2 regions of the Solibacillus ferritrahens genome follow, and region 1 is predicted to be linked to the other one. Evidence: predicted binding sites of a transcription regulator. Region 1 holds the regulator's gene; the other holds the start of a gene.
What was found. Region 1 encodes CtsR, which represses protease genes until heat stress. Its sites were predicted from a motif close to ATGGTCAATAAAGGTCAAACA; they were not measured.
Positions count from the first base shown of each region.

Region 2: the regulator CtsR is predicted to act here: its motif matches at 4,599-4,619, upstream of SNE38_RS02200 (ATP-dependent Clp protease ATP-binding subunit).

Region 1 is NZ_JAXCLE010000008.1:67,922-76,213, reverse strand. Features, by position in the region: gene SNE38_RS09775 (aldehyde dehydrogenase family protein) at 1-1,062, shown strand, start outside; gene SNE38_RS09770 (acyl-CoA thioesterase) at 1,129-1,617, shown strand; gene SNE38_RS09765 (globin-coupled sensor protein) at 1,708-3,021, opposite strand; gene SNE38_RS09760 (acyltransferase) at 3,189-3,401, shown strand; gene SNE38_RS09755 (DUF4870 domain-containing protein) at 3,524-3,829, shown strand; gene SNE38_RS09750 (CtsR family transcriptional regulator) at 4,007-4,471, shown strand; gene SNE38_RS09745 (UvrB/UvrC motif-containing protein) at 4,484-5,026, shown strand; gene SNE38_RS09740 (protein arginine kinase) at 5,023-6,120, shown strand; gene SNE38_RS09735 (ATP-dependent Clp protease ATP-binding subunit) at 6,117-8,292, shown strand, end outside.
Region 2 is NZ_JAXCLE010000002.1:18,586-26,877, reverse strand. Features, by position in the region: gene fabF (beta-ketoacyl-ACP synthase II) at 1-900, opposite strand, end outside; gene SNE38_RS02210 (beta-ketoacyl-ACP synthase III) at 923-1,858, opposite strand; gene SNE38_RS02205 (YjzD family protein) at 2,149-2,346, shown strand; gene SNE38_RS02200 (ATP-dependent Clp protease ATP-binding subunit) at 2,457-4,580, opposite strand; gene SNE38_RS02195 (metal-sulfur cluster assembly factor) at 4,936-5,244, opposite strand; gene SNE38_RS02190 (prolyl oligopeptidase family serine peptidase) at 5,306-6,061, opposite strand; gene SNE38_RS02185 (Cof-type HAD-IIB family hydrolase) at 6,172-6,978, shown strand; gene SNE38_RS02180 (alpha-amylase family glycosyl hydrolase) at 7,057-8,292, opposite strand, start outside.

The sequences.
Region 1 (8,292 bases):
CCAATGGATGCTACACCTGGTGTTAAAGATCGAATGGGCTATACAAAACGAGTACCATTAGGCGTAGTCTCTGCCATAACACCGTTTAACTTTCCGTTTAACTTAGTGGCGCATAAGTTAGGGCCGGCCTTTGCTGTAGGGAATACAGTCGTTTTAAAACCGGCATCACAAACACCATTAAGCGCACTTGCGATGGCAGAAATTTTTAAAGAAGCTGGATTACCGGATGGGGCTCTGCAAATTGTGACTGGCGGTGGTAGCGATTTAAGCGATACCCTTGTGACACATCCACTTGTGAAAAAAGTTACATTTACTGGTAGTGGAGCGGTTGGACTGAAAATTAAAGAAAAGGTCGGCTTGCGTAAAATTACATTAGAGCTAGGTTCAAATGCTGCATTAATTGTAGAGCCTTCAACACCAATTGAAAAAGTTATAGCACGCTGTGTAGGCGGGGCATTTGGCTTTGCGGGACAAGTATGCATTTCTCTACAGCGTGTATATGTTCACAGTTCTATTTACGAGCAATTCACGAAGTTGTTTGTGGAAGAGACTGAAAAGTTAGTTGTTGGAGATCCTCATGATGAACAGACAGATGTGAGTGCTATGATTCACCCTGATGAAGTGAAGCGTATTAAGAGTTGGATTGAAGCAGCAAAACAACAAGGTGCGATTGTTGCAACAGGGGCAGAATTTACGGATCGTACTTGCTCGCCAACTGTCATGACAAATGTGAAGCCGGATATGAAAATTGTATGTGAAGAAACCTTTGCGCCTATTGTATCGATTGTTCCATATGAAACATTGGACGAGGCGATAGCGCTCGTAAACGAATCAGATTTAGCCTTAAATGCGGGTATTTATACAAACGTTTTCACAGATGCCATGAAAGCTGCAGAGGAGATTGAAGCAGGAACGGTAGTTATTAATGATGTTCCTACATTCCGCGTAGATAATATGCCATATGGTGGTGTTAAAATGAGCGGCTATGGCAAAGAAGGTATTAAGTATGCTGTGGAAGAAATGACGGAGCTGAAATTTATAACAATGAAGCTGACATATTAAAAATTCAAACTAGCACTTTGCCCTATCGAATAGTAACATGGAGTGTAGTTAGAAAGGAGGATATTTATGAAAACAACTTTACCAATGAGTTATTCAAAATCTATCCAAACACGATTAGTGCTACCTCCTGATACAAATCATCATCAATCTATATTCGGGGGAAAAGTATTAGCATATATTGATGAAATTGCAGCAATTGCAGCAATGAAACATTCTCAGGGAGAGGTCGTTACAGCATCATTTGACTCCGTAGATTTTGTCTCACCCGCTTATGCAGGGGATATGATAGAGCTGGAGGCAGTTGTTTCTGGGACAGGGCGAACTTCAATGGAAGTGTATGTGCGTGTTGTTTCGAGAAATGTTAAAACTGGAGCCAAAAAATTAACGACAGAATCTTTCGTGACAATGGTTGCAATTGATGAAAACGGCAATCCGAAAGAAGTACCAGGCGTAGAGCCAGAAACAGATTTTGAACGTCATTTATTTGAAACAGGTCCTATTCGCCAAGAACATCGAAAGCAAAAGCGAGTCTTATCAAAAAATCGCCGAGCTTAAATTCTTAAGTAATAAGCAAAAAGGCAGTGTGCACAGTAAAATTTTATTTTGCACACTGCCTCTTCTTATTCTCCCGGAGCTAACGGGATGTTAATTATTTAGTTCATGAACTATACGCAACAACGAATCAGAAGAAGTTGAGACAAGATTTGTTGTATGTGTTAACCCTGTAATAACGGAAGAAATTGTATGAATGTCTTCATTTGTATTTTCATATTTCTTTTTAATACCTGATACAGCTTCTGTAATCGATGTAAAGGAATCCGCTAAATTCTTTTGCGTATCTACACTCATTTTCACCTGCTCATCTACACTTGATACAGAGTGGGACATTTGTGTAATATTGAGCTCGGTTTCTTTAATTAATTGCGATACATTTTGAACAGCCTTTTTCGTTTCTTCTGCAAGTTTTCTTACTTCATCAGCTACGACAGCAAAACCTTTACCATGTTCCCCGGCACGGGCTGCTTCAATAGAAGCATTTAAGGCTAGTAAGTTTGTTTGGTCAGCAATACCTGTTACTAACCCTACAATGTCAGCAATTTTTTGAGAGGATTGACGAAGTGTGACCATTGAAGTTTCCAATGTGTCCACTCGGTCTAAAATCGTCGACATAATCGCAGTTTGACTCACTAAATATGTTGTACCAGTTGTTGATTTGTCTTCTGTCTCCGCTACTAAATTCAAACCTTGCTCTGTATTAGAAGCGATTTCTTCAGATTGGCTGGCTATTTTCTGTAAGGAATCATTTGTTTCATCACTAATGCTATACAATTCCTGCGCGGTATTTTGAATTCGGTCAATTAGTTTTATTTTCAATTCTATATTTTCCATACGAATGCGCTGTTCTTCTTTTTCGTATGCTTCGATAACAAGCTGCTGTTCGAGGCTAATAATTTTCGAGAAAGCATTAACGGCTTTGCCCATCTCGGAATTCGACATATCGACTTTTTCGATAAATTCAATAAATGTCGTGATTAATGATTGGAACGAGGCGATATACCATTTTGATTTTAACCCAATTCTTACATGCACATGCGCAATTGTCTGGCGCTCTTCTATGTAATGTGAATCAATCGAACCTTTAAAAATACTTTCTAAATGATTGGATAGAGTGACTTTTAAACGGTCTATTTTACTTGTATTATTTATAATATCAGTAAGTTCTGTGCTTAAACTAATTGCTTCATAGAATTGCTCTACCATATTAGGAATAATTTCCTGAGCAAAGGGCTCCAGCTGTTTTATAATGGCTAAATCTTCATTAGTTAATTTTAATAATTGAAGCTGTTTACTTAAATCAGGATACTTTGAAACATCTAAAGAAACTTCTTGAGAATATTTAGCTATGTCAAAGTAAGGTTTTTTTGAAACTTTAGTTGCTTTTGTAAATAGAATGCCCATACTATTCCTCATCTCATTAAATTTTTTACTACTACAATCTTACTATTTTTTGCAGGGATTATCAGTATTATTTCGGTATAAATTCTTATTATTGAAGAATTTGTAATTTAAAATTAAACAAGGTATGATAGAAATTAACAAAAATAGATTTAAAGGGCGTAGAAAAAATGAAATTTCATAAAGGTCGTTTAAAATTTGTTATACCAATATCATTAGGGGTTGCAATTGCTTCTTATATTATGCTAGTTAATAATTATGCAGAAGTAGGCGACCGTGATCGAATATTGATTGTCATAGGAGCTGCCATTTTAACAGCAATAATTTCGTATTTTTTATTTCCTCAAGAAGGGGATAACCCGAATGATAGAGGACCATATTAATGGGAAATCGCTTCTCGTAGAAATCTCGATAAAAAAAATCGGGATTTTTTTATTCCCTCTATGAAACTTTTGTGAATATTATCCGTAAATAAGCTAACAATATAAAGTGAGGTTGATAACAAATGGAATCAAAATGGTCAAAAATTATTATTCATGCTAGTGCCTTTTTTGCTCCTTTCCTAGTACCGATTCTATTTTTCTTAATAAGTACTGAATCTGAAGTAAAACGGACTTCAATTCAAGCATTACTATTCCAAGTAGTATTTGGTATTTTAATTGCAATTGCAGGAATCTTTTCAATTCTGCTAATCGGTTTACCATTCTTATTTGTCTTTGTATTAATATTCTGGATTGCTCCGGTAATCGGAATTATAAAAGCATTATCAGACCAAGACTGGAATTATCCGATTGTTGGTCGTTGGGTCTAACATAAAAGCGGTCGAGTTTGTATAAAACAAACTCGGCCGTTTTTTTACATAAATAGGGATTTTTTATTGCGATTTAGGGGAAACCTAAGTAAGAGCAAATAGTTGCATTGCAAAAAATAAATATTGTATATTTAAGTCAAAGATAGTCAAAGTCAGTTGATGAGAGGTGAAAACAGCATGAGGAATATATCTGACATAATTGAAGGGTATTTGAAGGAAGTTATTGAATTAGATGGGCAGGGACATATTGAGATAAAGCGCAATGAATTAGCGAAGCAATTTTCCTGTGCTCCTTCCCAAATCAATTACGTCATCAATACGCGTTTCACGACCGAACATGGCTACTATGTAGAGAGTAAGCGTGGAGGTGGCGGTTATATTCGGATTTTGCGAGTAACAATCCACTCAAAGAAAAATTTATTAGATGAAATGGAAACACAAATAGGGAATGCCATTGCACAGACGAATGCAGAGCATATTATTTATCGATTGTTGGAAGAGGATATTATTACTGAGCGTGAAGCAAGCATTATGAAAGTGGCCCTAGATCGTGTCACATTACAGGTAGGTTTACCACTCCGTGATCAGTTAAGGGCACGTATTATGCATGCAATGCTACAAACGATTTCTTTTGAAAAGTAGAGGTGTAAATATATGATATGTGAGCATTGTAAGCAGCGTCATGCAAATGTAACGGTAACACAAGTTCACAATGGTCAAAAAGTGGAACGTCATTATTGTGAAGTATGTGCTACACAATTTCATCCATTTCAATTTGATGTGAGTGAAGAGCCAACATCTCTTCAGCAGCTTATATCGAATTGGTTCAATTTTGTACCAGTGAACGCTAAAAAAGAAAGCACAACGAAACAGACAACCAATCCAAAAGCATGTCCTTCTTGTGGGTTTACGTACCGGCAATTTTTAAAGCAAGGAAAATTTGGATGTGGTCAGTGTTATGAAACATTTAGTGAACAATTACCACAGCTGCTCGAACGCATTCAAGCAGGTACACAGCATGTAGGGTACGAAAAAAATGCCCCATCAAAAGAAAAAGTTGAACAACAAATTAACGAACTCCGTACATTATTACATCAGGCGATTGCTGAGGAACGCTTTGAGGATGCAGCTTCAATTCGTGATGAAGTACGTGAATTAGAAAATAAAATCAAACAGGAAGGAGAGGGGAACGCATGAACATCGAGCATTTTCTAACGAATGCTAGTCCAAGCTGGATGCAACATGAAAGCGAATCGGATATCGTCATTAGTACACGCATTCGACTTGCTCGTAATATTGCCAATACTCGATTTCCAATAAGTTTTACAGAAGAAGAGGCACAGGTAGTCGAAGAAAAAATGATGAAGGTTCTACTATCTACAGATGTAAACCCTTATCAATTTTCCTACTTCCAAATAAAAGATATGCCTGTATTACAGCGTCAAATCCTAGTAGAGAAGCATCTTATAAGCCCTAACTTGGCACGGAGAAAAAAAATAGGATCATTTTTTTTAACAAAAGATGAATCCATTAGCATATTAGTAAATGAAGAGGACCATATTCGGATTCAGAGCCTGACACAAGGCATGAACTTAAAAGAAGCCTTTAAGGAGGCTAGAACGATTGACCGCTACTTGAGTAAGTCAATCAACTATGCATATGAAGACCGATATGGCTACTTAACAAGTTGTCCGACCAATGTTGGAACGGGACTTAGAGCCTCTGTCATGCTTCATTTACCAGCACTTACTATGACTAAACAAATGAATGCCCTGATTCAGATGATGACAAGGTTAGGAATGGTAGTGAGGGGTATATATGGAGAAGGAAGTGAAAACTTAGGTAATATTTATCAAATCTCTAATCAGATCACTTTAGGGAAATCCGAAGAAACAATTTTGCATGAGCTTCAAGAAGTAGTAGAGCAAGTCATTCAAAAAGAACAGCTTGCCCGGAAAAATTTATTGATGCGTGCTCCTTCAATTTTAGAAGACCGCTTAAGTCGTGCACTTGGCACATTGAAGTTTGCAAAAATTTTACCGAGTGAGGAAGCCGCAAGCTGTTTATCCAATGTCCGTCTTGGGGTAAGTTTAGGATTATTAGAACCTATTTCACAGCGTAAATTAAATGAGTGCATGCTTTTAATGCAACCTGGACTCATTCAGCAATATATTGGTACTACGTTGCAACCAGCAGAGCGCGATATGTATCGTGCGAAGCTTTTACAAGATAAGTTAAATGAGCAAGATGAAGCTATAAACAATGGGGAAAAAGGAGAGGATTTTTTATGATGTTCAATCGATTCACACAACGTGCTCAAAAAGTATTACAACTTGCTCAAGAAGAAGCAATTCGCCTTAAGCATAAAGAAATTGGAACAGAACATATTTTACTTGGCTTAATTCGTGAAGGTGGCGGGATTGCTGCAAAAGCATTGGAAGCAATTAATATTAGCCCTCAGATGATCGAAACAGGCATAGAGGAATTGGTAGGAAAGGGTACGGAGGAAGTTGGCCCTATCGTTCATTACACACCGCGTGCTAAAAAAGTAATCGAACTGTCGTTGGATGAGTCACGCAAACTAGGTCATGCATATGTAGGAACAGAACATATATTATTGGCATTAATTCGTGAAGGTGAAGGCGTTGCAGCACGCGTACTGGCTAACACGGGTGTAAGTATTAATAAAGCACGCCAACAAGTTTTATTACTATTAGGAAACAATGATGCCAACACTAGTGGAACGTCAAATATGGCGCAAACTGTGAATACACCAACATTGGATAGTTTAGCGCGTGATTTAACAGCAGTGGCACGAGAAGGTTCACTTGACCCTGTAATCGGACGCTCTAAAGAAATTACACGTGTCGTGGAAGTATTGTCACGCCGTACAAAAAACAACCCAGTACTAATCGGGGAGCCAGGTGTCGGTAAAACAGCCATTGCTGAAGGCTTGGCTCAGCAAATCATTAATAATGAAGTACCTGAAACGCTTCGTGACAAACGTGTTATGACACTTGATATGGGTACTGTTGTAGCAGGTACAAAATACCGCGGTGAATTTGAGGACCGTCTGAAAAAAGTAATGGATGAGATTCGCCAAGCCGGCAATATCATTCTGTTCATCGACGAGCTTCACACATTAATCGGTGCAGGTGGTGCAGAAGGTGCAATTGATGCATCCAACATTTTAAAACCATCTTTAGCCCGCGGAGAATTACAATGTATCGGTGCAACAACACTTGATGAATATCGTAAATATATTGAAAAAGATGCAGCATTGGAGCGTCGTTTCCAACCTATCCAAGTCGATGAGCCATCTGTTGATGAAACAATCCAAATTATTAAAGGCTTACGTGACCGTTATGAAGCACATCACCGTGTGAAAATTTCAGACGAAGCAGTAGAAGCGGCAGCAAAATTATCGGATCGTTACATTTCAGACCGATTCTTACCGGATAAAGCAATTGACTTAATTGATGAGGCCGGTTCGAAAGTTCGTTTACGTTCATATACAGTTCCACCGAATTTAAAAGAATTAGAAGATAAGCTAGAGGGTATAAAATCCGAAAAGAATGCGGCTGTTTCAGGTCAGGAATTTGAAAAGGCAGCAGCGTTACGTGATTCGGAGCAAAAGCTAAAACAAGAGCTTGAGCAAATGAAAAAGGAATGGAAAGAAAAGCAAGGTAAAGAAGAGTCTACAGTATATGTAGATGATATTGCCCAAGTAGTTGCGATGTGGACTGGAATTCCTGTTTCTAAAATCGCACAAGCAGAATCAGCGAAGCTGTTGAATCTTGAAGAAGAATTACACAAGCGTGTCGTTGGTCAAGGTGAAGCGGTTGAGGCAATTTCACGAGCTATCCGTCGTGCTCGTGCAGGCTTAAAAGATCCAAAGCGTCCAATTGGTTCATTCATTTTCCTTGGTCCTACAGGGGTTGGTAAAACGGAACTTGCGCGAGCATTAGCTGAAGTAATGTTCGGTGATGAAGATGCAATGATCCGTGTTGATATGTCCGAGTACATGGAAAAACATTCGACTTCTCGTTTAGTCGGTTCTCCTCCAGGATACGTAGGATTTGATGATGGTGGACAATTAACAGAAAAAGTTCGTCGTAAGCCATATTCGGTAGTCTTGCTCGACGAAATTGAAAAGGCGCACCCAGATGTATTCAACATCTTATTGCAAGTGTTGGAAGATGGTCGTTTAACTGATTCAAAAGGTCGTGTTGTAGATTTCCGTAATACGGTAGTTATTATGACATCGAACGTTGGTGCAGATGCATTGAAATACCGTAAGCATGTTGGATTTGGCGCAGCACTAAATGAATCAAAAGATAAAGACATGAAGGGTACAATGTTGGAAGAACTGAAAAAAGCATTCCGTCCAGAATTCTTAAACCGTATTGACGAAATGATTGTGTTCCACTCATTAGAGAAGGATCATTTAAAAGAAATCGTAT
Region 2 (8,292 bases), on a different contig from region 1:
AATATATCCTACTTGCTCTGGAGAGACATTCGCATCATCTAACGCCATTTTCATTGCACGTGCAGCACCTTCACCATTTGGAGCTGGCGCTGTAATATGATGGGCATCTCCAGTTGAACCGTAGCCAACTACTTCTCCATAAATTTTCGCACCACGAGCTTTTGCATGTTCATATTCTTCCAAAATTAAAATCCCTGCCCCTTCACCAATAACGAATCCATCACGATTTTTATCAAATGGACGAGATGCTGTCGTAATATCGGGATTTAATGATAATGCAGTGTTTGCACTAAAGCCCGCAACCGCCATTGTTACGATAGGCGCTTCTGTTCCTCCTGTAATCATTACATCCGCATCACCACGTTCAATTACTTTGAAAGCATCTCCTATTGAATTCGTTCCTGAAGCACAGGCCGTTACGGAGCATGAGTTGACTCCCTTTGCTCCTAAATAAATGGATACTTGGCCAGAAGCCATATCCGGAATCATCATTGGTACGAAAAATGGACTTACACGGCGAACACCGCGCTCTTGGAAAGTCAAAAATTGTTGTTCATGCGTTTCCATTCCACCTATTCCAGAGCCAATCCATACACCTACACGAGGTGCCATTTCTTCTGTAATCGTAAGGTTTGCATCTTTTGCGGCCATCATTGAAGCAGCTAGAGCATAATGAGTAAAGCGATCCATTTTACGTGCTTCTTTTTTCTCAATGTAATCTTCTATATTAAAATCTTTCACTTCCGCTGCTACAGACACCGTAAATTTACTTGTATCCACTCGCGTTAGTGGTCCGATTCCAGATTTACCCGCTACTACATTTTCCCATGATTGCTCTGCATTGTTTCCTACTGGCGTTACTGCTCCGATTCCTGTTACAACAACTCTTCTTTTCTCCATTATTTAACACCCTTCTCTTTCGTTATTTTCCCCATTTTAACGCGAGTGCTCCCCAAGTAAGCCCTCCACCGAATCCAACTAAAACTACGATATCATCATCTTTAATTTTCCCCTCAGCTAAATCATCGACAATTGAGATACCAATAGATGCAGCCGATGTATTGCCGTACTTATGAATCGTTTTCGACATTTTTTCTTCCGGTAGCCCTAGACGCTCTCTAGCAGCTTCCATAATGCGGATATTCGCCTGGTGCGGTACTAAATAATCCACATCTCCCTTTGTTAATCCAGCCTTTTCCAGTACACTGATTGCAGATTCACCCATTTGACGAACCGCAAACTTAAATACTTCACGACCATTCATCGAAATGTGGTTTTCAGGATTTAAATACAAATGTTTTCCGCCTGTCCCATCAGCACCAAGTTCAAATGCCAATATGCCACGGCCTTCAGAAACTTTTCCAATTACTGCTGCACTTGCGCCATCACCAAATAAAACAGCGGTGTTGCGGTCATTCCAATCGGTTATTTTAGATAATTTTTCAACACCTACTACTAATATATATTCATAACTATTACTCTCAATAAATTGTTTTGCTATAGCCGTCCCATAAATAAAGCCAGAACATGCAGCGGAAATGTCCATTGCACCACAACCCGAGATGCCAAGACGTTCTTGTATTTGGCAGGCTACACTTGGAAAGTTTTGATCTTGTGTAACTGTTGCAACAATGATTAATCCCACTTCTTCAGCTGTAATACCGGCATTTTGAATAGCTTGTTGTGCAGCTTTATAAGCTAAATCCGATGTTTCCTCATTCTCTGCGATATATCGATTTCCAATACCAGTCCGAGAACGAATCCATTCATCCGATGTATCTAAAATTTGTTCTATTTCCGAATTCGATAAAGCTTTCTCCGGAATGTACTTGCCTATGCCAACTATACCAGCATTCATATATTATCCCCCTTGTTTTCAAACATCTCCAACCCAAATCTTCTGCTGAATAACATTAAATAATCACTAAATATTAGTATCTGGTACTAATTATAAAGTATAATTATTTTGAAAACAATTAAAATTTATGGAAAACACAATTGACATGTTTTTATGGTGTTGAATTTTCACTTTATGACATCTTAGCGAAAAGTTGTTTTCCCCCTTTTATTTTCATGAAGGCTTGTGGTATGATATTGAGGATGTAATTACAAAATAACGATATAAATAAGTTCAATGAGGTGAAATTGATGCAATATATTATTACTTTCTTTTGGTCATTCCTATTAGTAACAATGACAAACTATGTAGTAAGTTCTGTATTAGGTGTAAACTTTAATTTCATGAATGGCGTAATCGTATCTTTAGTATTCAGCGTTTTAGTTATTATTATCGCTGCAATCATTCCAAACGAATCAACTCCAGAAATAGAAGCAGAGCAACATTAATAGATGACAAGGGGCTGTCCGGTATAAAACTGGACAGCCCCTTGTCATTTAATTTAATTTCGTATTGCAGATTTATATTAGAAAAACTCCATTTTTTGCACCTTCTACTTCTAGGAAATCACCAGTTCATCATTTTCTAGCGTAATTTCCAGCACACCACCCGCTGTTACTACTCCTTTTAATAACTCCCGCGCAACAAGTGTTTCCAGATGGCGCTGTACGAAACGTTTCAATGGACGTGCACCATATTGGGGATCAATACCATGTTCTACGATCCAATCCACTACATCCTTACGTACATGCAACGTAATTTCCTGTTCTCCAACTCTTTCCTGTAGCTGCTTAACATATTTCCAAGCAATTGCATGGAAGTGTTCTTCCGACAATGCATGGAAAATGATAATATCATCCATTCGATTTAATAACTCCGGCTTAAAGTGCTGACGCAAAGCCGTCTGTACAAGCTTCTCTGAATCATCAGACGCCTCAAGTAAAAATTGCGACCCAATATTAGACGTTAAAATAACAACCGTATTCGTAAAGTTTACCACTCGGCCTTGGCTATCGGTAATTCGACCATCATCCAACAATTGCAGTAAAATATTCGCTACATCCGGATGAGCCTTTTCAATTTCATCTAAAAGTACAACCGAGTATGGATTACGACGTACTGCTTCTGTTAATTGCCCACCTTCCTCATAACCGATATAACCAGGTGGTGCTCCGACAAGTCGAGATACAGAATGCTTCTCCATGTATTCACTCATATCGATGCGGATGAAGTGATCTTCTGAATCAAATAATTGCTCAGCTAGTGCTTTTGCCAACTCCGTTTTACCGACACCTGTTGGACCTAGGAACAGGAAGCTTCCAATTGGCTTATTAGGATCCTTAATGCCTGAACGGGCACGCCACACTGCCTCTGCTACGTATGTGACCGCATCATTCTGTCCAACAACACGTTCATGTAATGTATCTTTTAAACGCAATAACTTTTCACGTTCCCCTTCGACAAGCTTCGTAACTGGAATACCTGTCCAGCGAGATATAATTTTTGCGATTTCGTCTTCTGTTACTTCTTCACGCAGCATACGATTGCCTTCCGAATCTTTTAGCTGTTTTTCCATTTCACCAAGTTCTTTTTCAAGTTGCGGAATTATACTATACTGCAGTTCACTTGCCCGCGCTAAATTATTGCCAGACACGAATAATTGATCCCGCTCTGCTTCATATTTTTTCAATTTGTCTTTTTTATCGCGTACAATTTGCAAACCGTTTTTCTCAAGCTCCCATTGCTCTTTCATTGATTTCATGGAAGCTTCCAAAGTATCGATTTCATTCGTAAGGATATCCAGTCGTTTCTTACTTGCATCGTCCTTCTCTTTCTTCAATGCTTGTTGTTCAATTTTAAGCTGAGTGAGACGGCGTGTTAATTGATCGAGTTCCTGCGGCATTGAGTCAATTTCAATCCGAATCATTGCACATGCCTCATCAACTAAATCTATTGCTTTATCAGGTAAAAAACGGTCTGTAATATAGCGATTCGCTAACTGGGCCGCTGCAATAATGGCACGATCATGAATACGAACTCCGCGGTGATGCTCTTCAAAGCGGTCTTTAATCCCACGTAGAATGGACACCGTGTCCTCAATGGAAGGCTCACGTACTAAAACTTGCTGGAATCGACGTTCCAAAGCCGGATCCTTTTCAATATACATACGATATTCATCCAATGTCGTCGCACCGATACAATGCAGCTCCCCGCGCGCAAGCATTGGTTTGAGCATATTTCCTGCGTCCATGGCTCCATCTGATTTCCCAGCACCTACAATTGTATGAATTTCATCAATAAATAAAATGATACTTCCTTCTGAATCTTTCACTTGCTTTAATACGGATTTCAAACGCTCTTCAAATTGACCACGGTAAGAAGCGCCGGCGATGAGTGCACTCATGTCCAGCTCATATAACTGTGCATCCTTTAATCCTTCCGGCACATCCTGTCGAACGATGCGTTGAGCCAACCCTTCCACAATAGCCGTTTTACCAACACCTGGTTCGCCAATCAATACAGGGTTGTTTTTTGTTTTACGCGATAAGATTCGGATGACATTGCGAATTTCCTCATCACGTCCAATAACCGGGTCCATCTTGCCATTCTTTACTTGTTCAATTAAATTACGACCAAATTGTTCTAAAGGTGGTCGATTGTCTTGTGTTTGGTTAAATTGCATATATTGCACCCTCCAATTAGTTTGACCTTTACTGACTAATTTTATTATAGGTCAAAATTAGTCAACTCACAAATTTTTACACTCCCTTTTAGGTACGGTATTATATTTTTGAATATACGATAAATAAAGTAAAAAGAAATAATCATTAGTATATGTGTAACAAATAGAACTTTATCCTTAATATTTTAGAAAAGCATTTCATTAATAATTATTTGATGTTAACCGTATATTTAAACTGGATTCAACTGGAAAACATAAAAATTCCTTTACGACTCTACGACTTAGACCGTGATATTTATCTAAAATAAAAATCGATTATTTTGCTTCTGCAAAATAATCGATTTAATATTTTTTATTAACGGATACCTAAAGCCATTTTTGCGTAGCGTGACATATTGTCTTTAGACCATGCCGGCTGCCATACGATATCTACTTTTACCTCTTTTACTTCCGGTAATTCATTTAATGCTGTTGTTACTTGATCCACGATTACTGGTGCAAGCGGGCAACCCATTGATGTTAATGTCATTGTAACAATCGCTAAGCCCTCTTCTGTTAAATCCACTTCATATACTAAACCTAAGTTGACAATATCGATGCCTAGCTCAGGGTCGATTACATTTTCTAAAGCTCCGAGCATGCTGTCTTTCATATCTTGATCAATCGCCATTTTTTGTTTCCCCTTTCGACATAGTGTTATCGTCTATCATAGCAGAACGAATGCTTTATGCCAAACGTTGTGCAATGAAATCTGTCACTTGTAAAATACCATTTCTTGAAACGGCATGTCCTGCTTTTGGCTCTGCGATATATTGAATATTCGCTGCCTTTCCTTCTTTTTCAAGTTGTTCATAAAAAGGTCTGCTCATACTAAATGGAACGACCGTATCTTTTTCACCATGCCAAAATATTATTGGTTTATTTGCCCACAATGATCCATGTTGTTCCATATCATATTTGCCGAGCATATTGAACAAAGCACTTTGCTGTTCATCAGATATCGGAAGTTGAACACCTTTTTGCTTCAGTTCCTCAACTTGATGAAGTGCGACCTTCGTGTAGCTCGTTGTTCCCATGCAAATACCCGCAGCCTGAATCCATGGATAAACAGTTAAGCAGCCCGATGTTACAATGCCGCCCATTGACGTTCCGGCAATACCAATTTTGCCGCCTGCCAATTTTTTCAGCTTCATTTCTTCATAAAGAGTATGTACTTCTCCGATCGACTTTAAGACAATTTTCCAAAAGTTATAATTCATCTGTTCATCCGTTAAATAATCTGACCGTTCTCCATGCATGATCGCATCAGGTAGAATAACTCGGATACCTTTTTGCACAAACTGATACGCATAATGAAGATTATGTTCCTTAGCACTTAAGAACCCATGTAAAAAAATAACGACGGGTGTATGTTCGTCCATCGTTTCATCATACACATGCAATAACGGAATCGACTTCCATAACTCTTGCTCTACAATCATTTTTTTCACCTCGTCCTTACCTTATCAAAACTCCGCGATTGTTTCAAAACTTTGACGAATGTTAATTTTTCACGTTACAATAATACCCATGCTAAAGGAGGCTTATTCTCATGAACGAACATTTAATAGTATTGGATTTAGACGGAACATTATTGACGGATGATAAGAAGATTTCCTCCCTTACAAAGGAAACATTATTTAAGGCAAAGCAAGCGGGGCATCAAGTAATGATCGCGACAGGACGTCCTTTCCGGGCTAGTCTTCCCTATTATAAAGAATTGGAGTTAACGACACCAATTGTCAATTTTAACGGGGCGCTTATTCACCACCCAAAAAACCCAATGTGGAAAACAATCCATACACCTGTGGATTTAAGTGTAGTCCACGATGTTGTTGAATCAGTCCATAAATATGAATATGATAATTTAATCGCCGAAGTAATGGACGATGTATATCTCCATCGTGAGGATGAAAAAGTACACGAAATGTTTAATATGGGTAGTCCTAATATTTTAATGGGTGATCTCAAAAGGACATTAAAGGAAAATCCGACGAGTTTATTGATTCAGGCAGATGATGTAAATACGCCAATTATCCGCAAACATTTGCACGATGTACACGCTGAGCTGATCGAGCATCGACGCTGGGGTGCACCTTTCCCAATTATTGAAATTGTGCATAAAGGGTTAAGTAAAGCAATTGGTATTGACTTCATTTCAAAAGAAATGGGTATTCCACGTGAGCGGATCATTGCATTTGGCGACGAGGACAATGATTTTGAAATGATTGATTATGCCGGAATTGGTGTAGCAATGAGTAATGGAATTGATGATTTAAAAAATATCGCCAACGAAATTACGTTATCCAATAATGAAGATGGTATTGCAAAATTTTTGCATGACCGATTAAAACTATAGGACACGTTACTGAATTGAGTCCAATTATTAAAAATAGCCCGGAAAAGCGAGGTATTCACTTTTCTGGGCTATTTCATTTTATTTTGCTGAATTGGCGCGGCGTTGTTTTCCACGTTTCATAATGACAATCATGAATGCCGTATAAAGTACAACAACTAGTCCAAGTGCCACAATATAGGAAGTATTAATTCCTCGCGCATCGATGACCTGATACACCTCAACCATTTCACGGTCTAAAATGATTGTATAGTTGTTATCTTTATTTTCACGAATGATTTCACTATTGAACATCCCACGGATTTCTTTTCCTTCCCCCAGCTCTGCTACAGGGATATGGACACGTTTTGTTTTACTGCTATTGTTAATAACAACAATCCATGTTTCCGTGTCAGATTTCCGCTCAAATACGATATAGCCATCTTCATTTTCAAGCCATTTAAATTCACCATTACGTAATGTATCTGAATCATTTCGTAAAGATTGAAGCTTTCCAACATAATCCGCCAGTTCTGAATCTGTCTTAAAATTATAGTATTGATGCGCCTCTTCACCGGCAGTACCATTCATTGCAATTTCAGATCCGTATTGAACGACTGGCACACCCGGCAATAATAGTGTACTTGCAATCGAAATTTTACTACGTGTCGGAGGATACATCCCTTCAGCCGTTGCAGCTAAAGTAAAACGGTCTGACCAAATTGTATCGGTCATTGTCAACACAGGTGTATCGGATAATGTTTCTTCAATATACGGCTCCAACACTGTCGTATCCAAATCAACATTTTTAAAGGAATTTGTATATTGGGAAGCCATATCATTATAGAATTTTGCATCAAAATTAGCATCGCTTTCCGCATTTGCAATAACGTAAGCACCAGTAGCTTTTAATTGCTCAATCATGCGGTTTAAAAATGCTGTATCTGCTTGCTCAATATTCGTTAGACGCACGCCATCCAGTCCGTATGTATCCACAAATTGTACGGCACTGTCGATTATTACATTTTGTACTTCTTCGTTTGTTAAATCCCACTGTATTTTCCCATCATTTGTACTTGCCACAAATCCTTGCTTTGCTGCAAGTTCATGGTTTGGACTAACATTCGTAATAGGAAAATCAGCCATTATTTTCATTTCACGCTTTTGATATGAATTTACCATTTTCTTGAATTCATTAGCTGTACCAAAACGAGGGTCTAATAGTGTATAGCTTGTCGGCATCGAACCGTCATATTTTTCTGTTGCAAAAACTGAGCCTACTGAAAGTATTGTATAGCCCATATTGGTAACATAATCAATTTTCTTTAAGACACCATC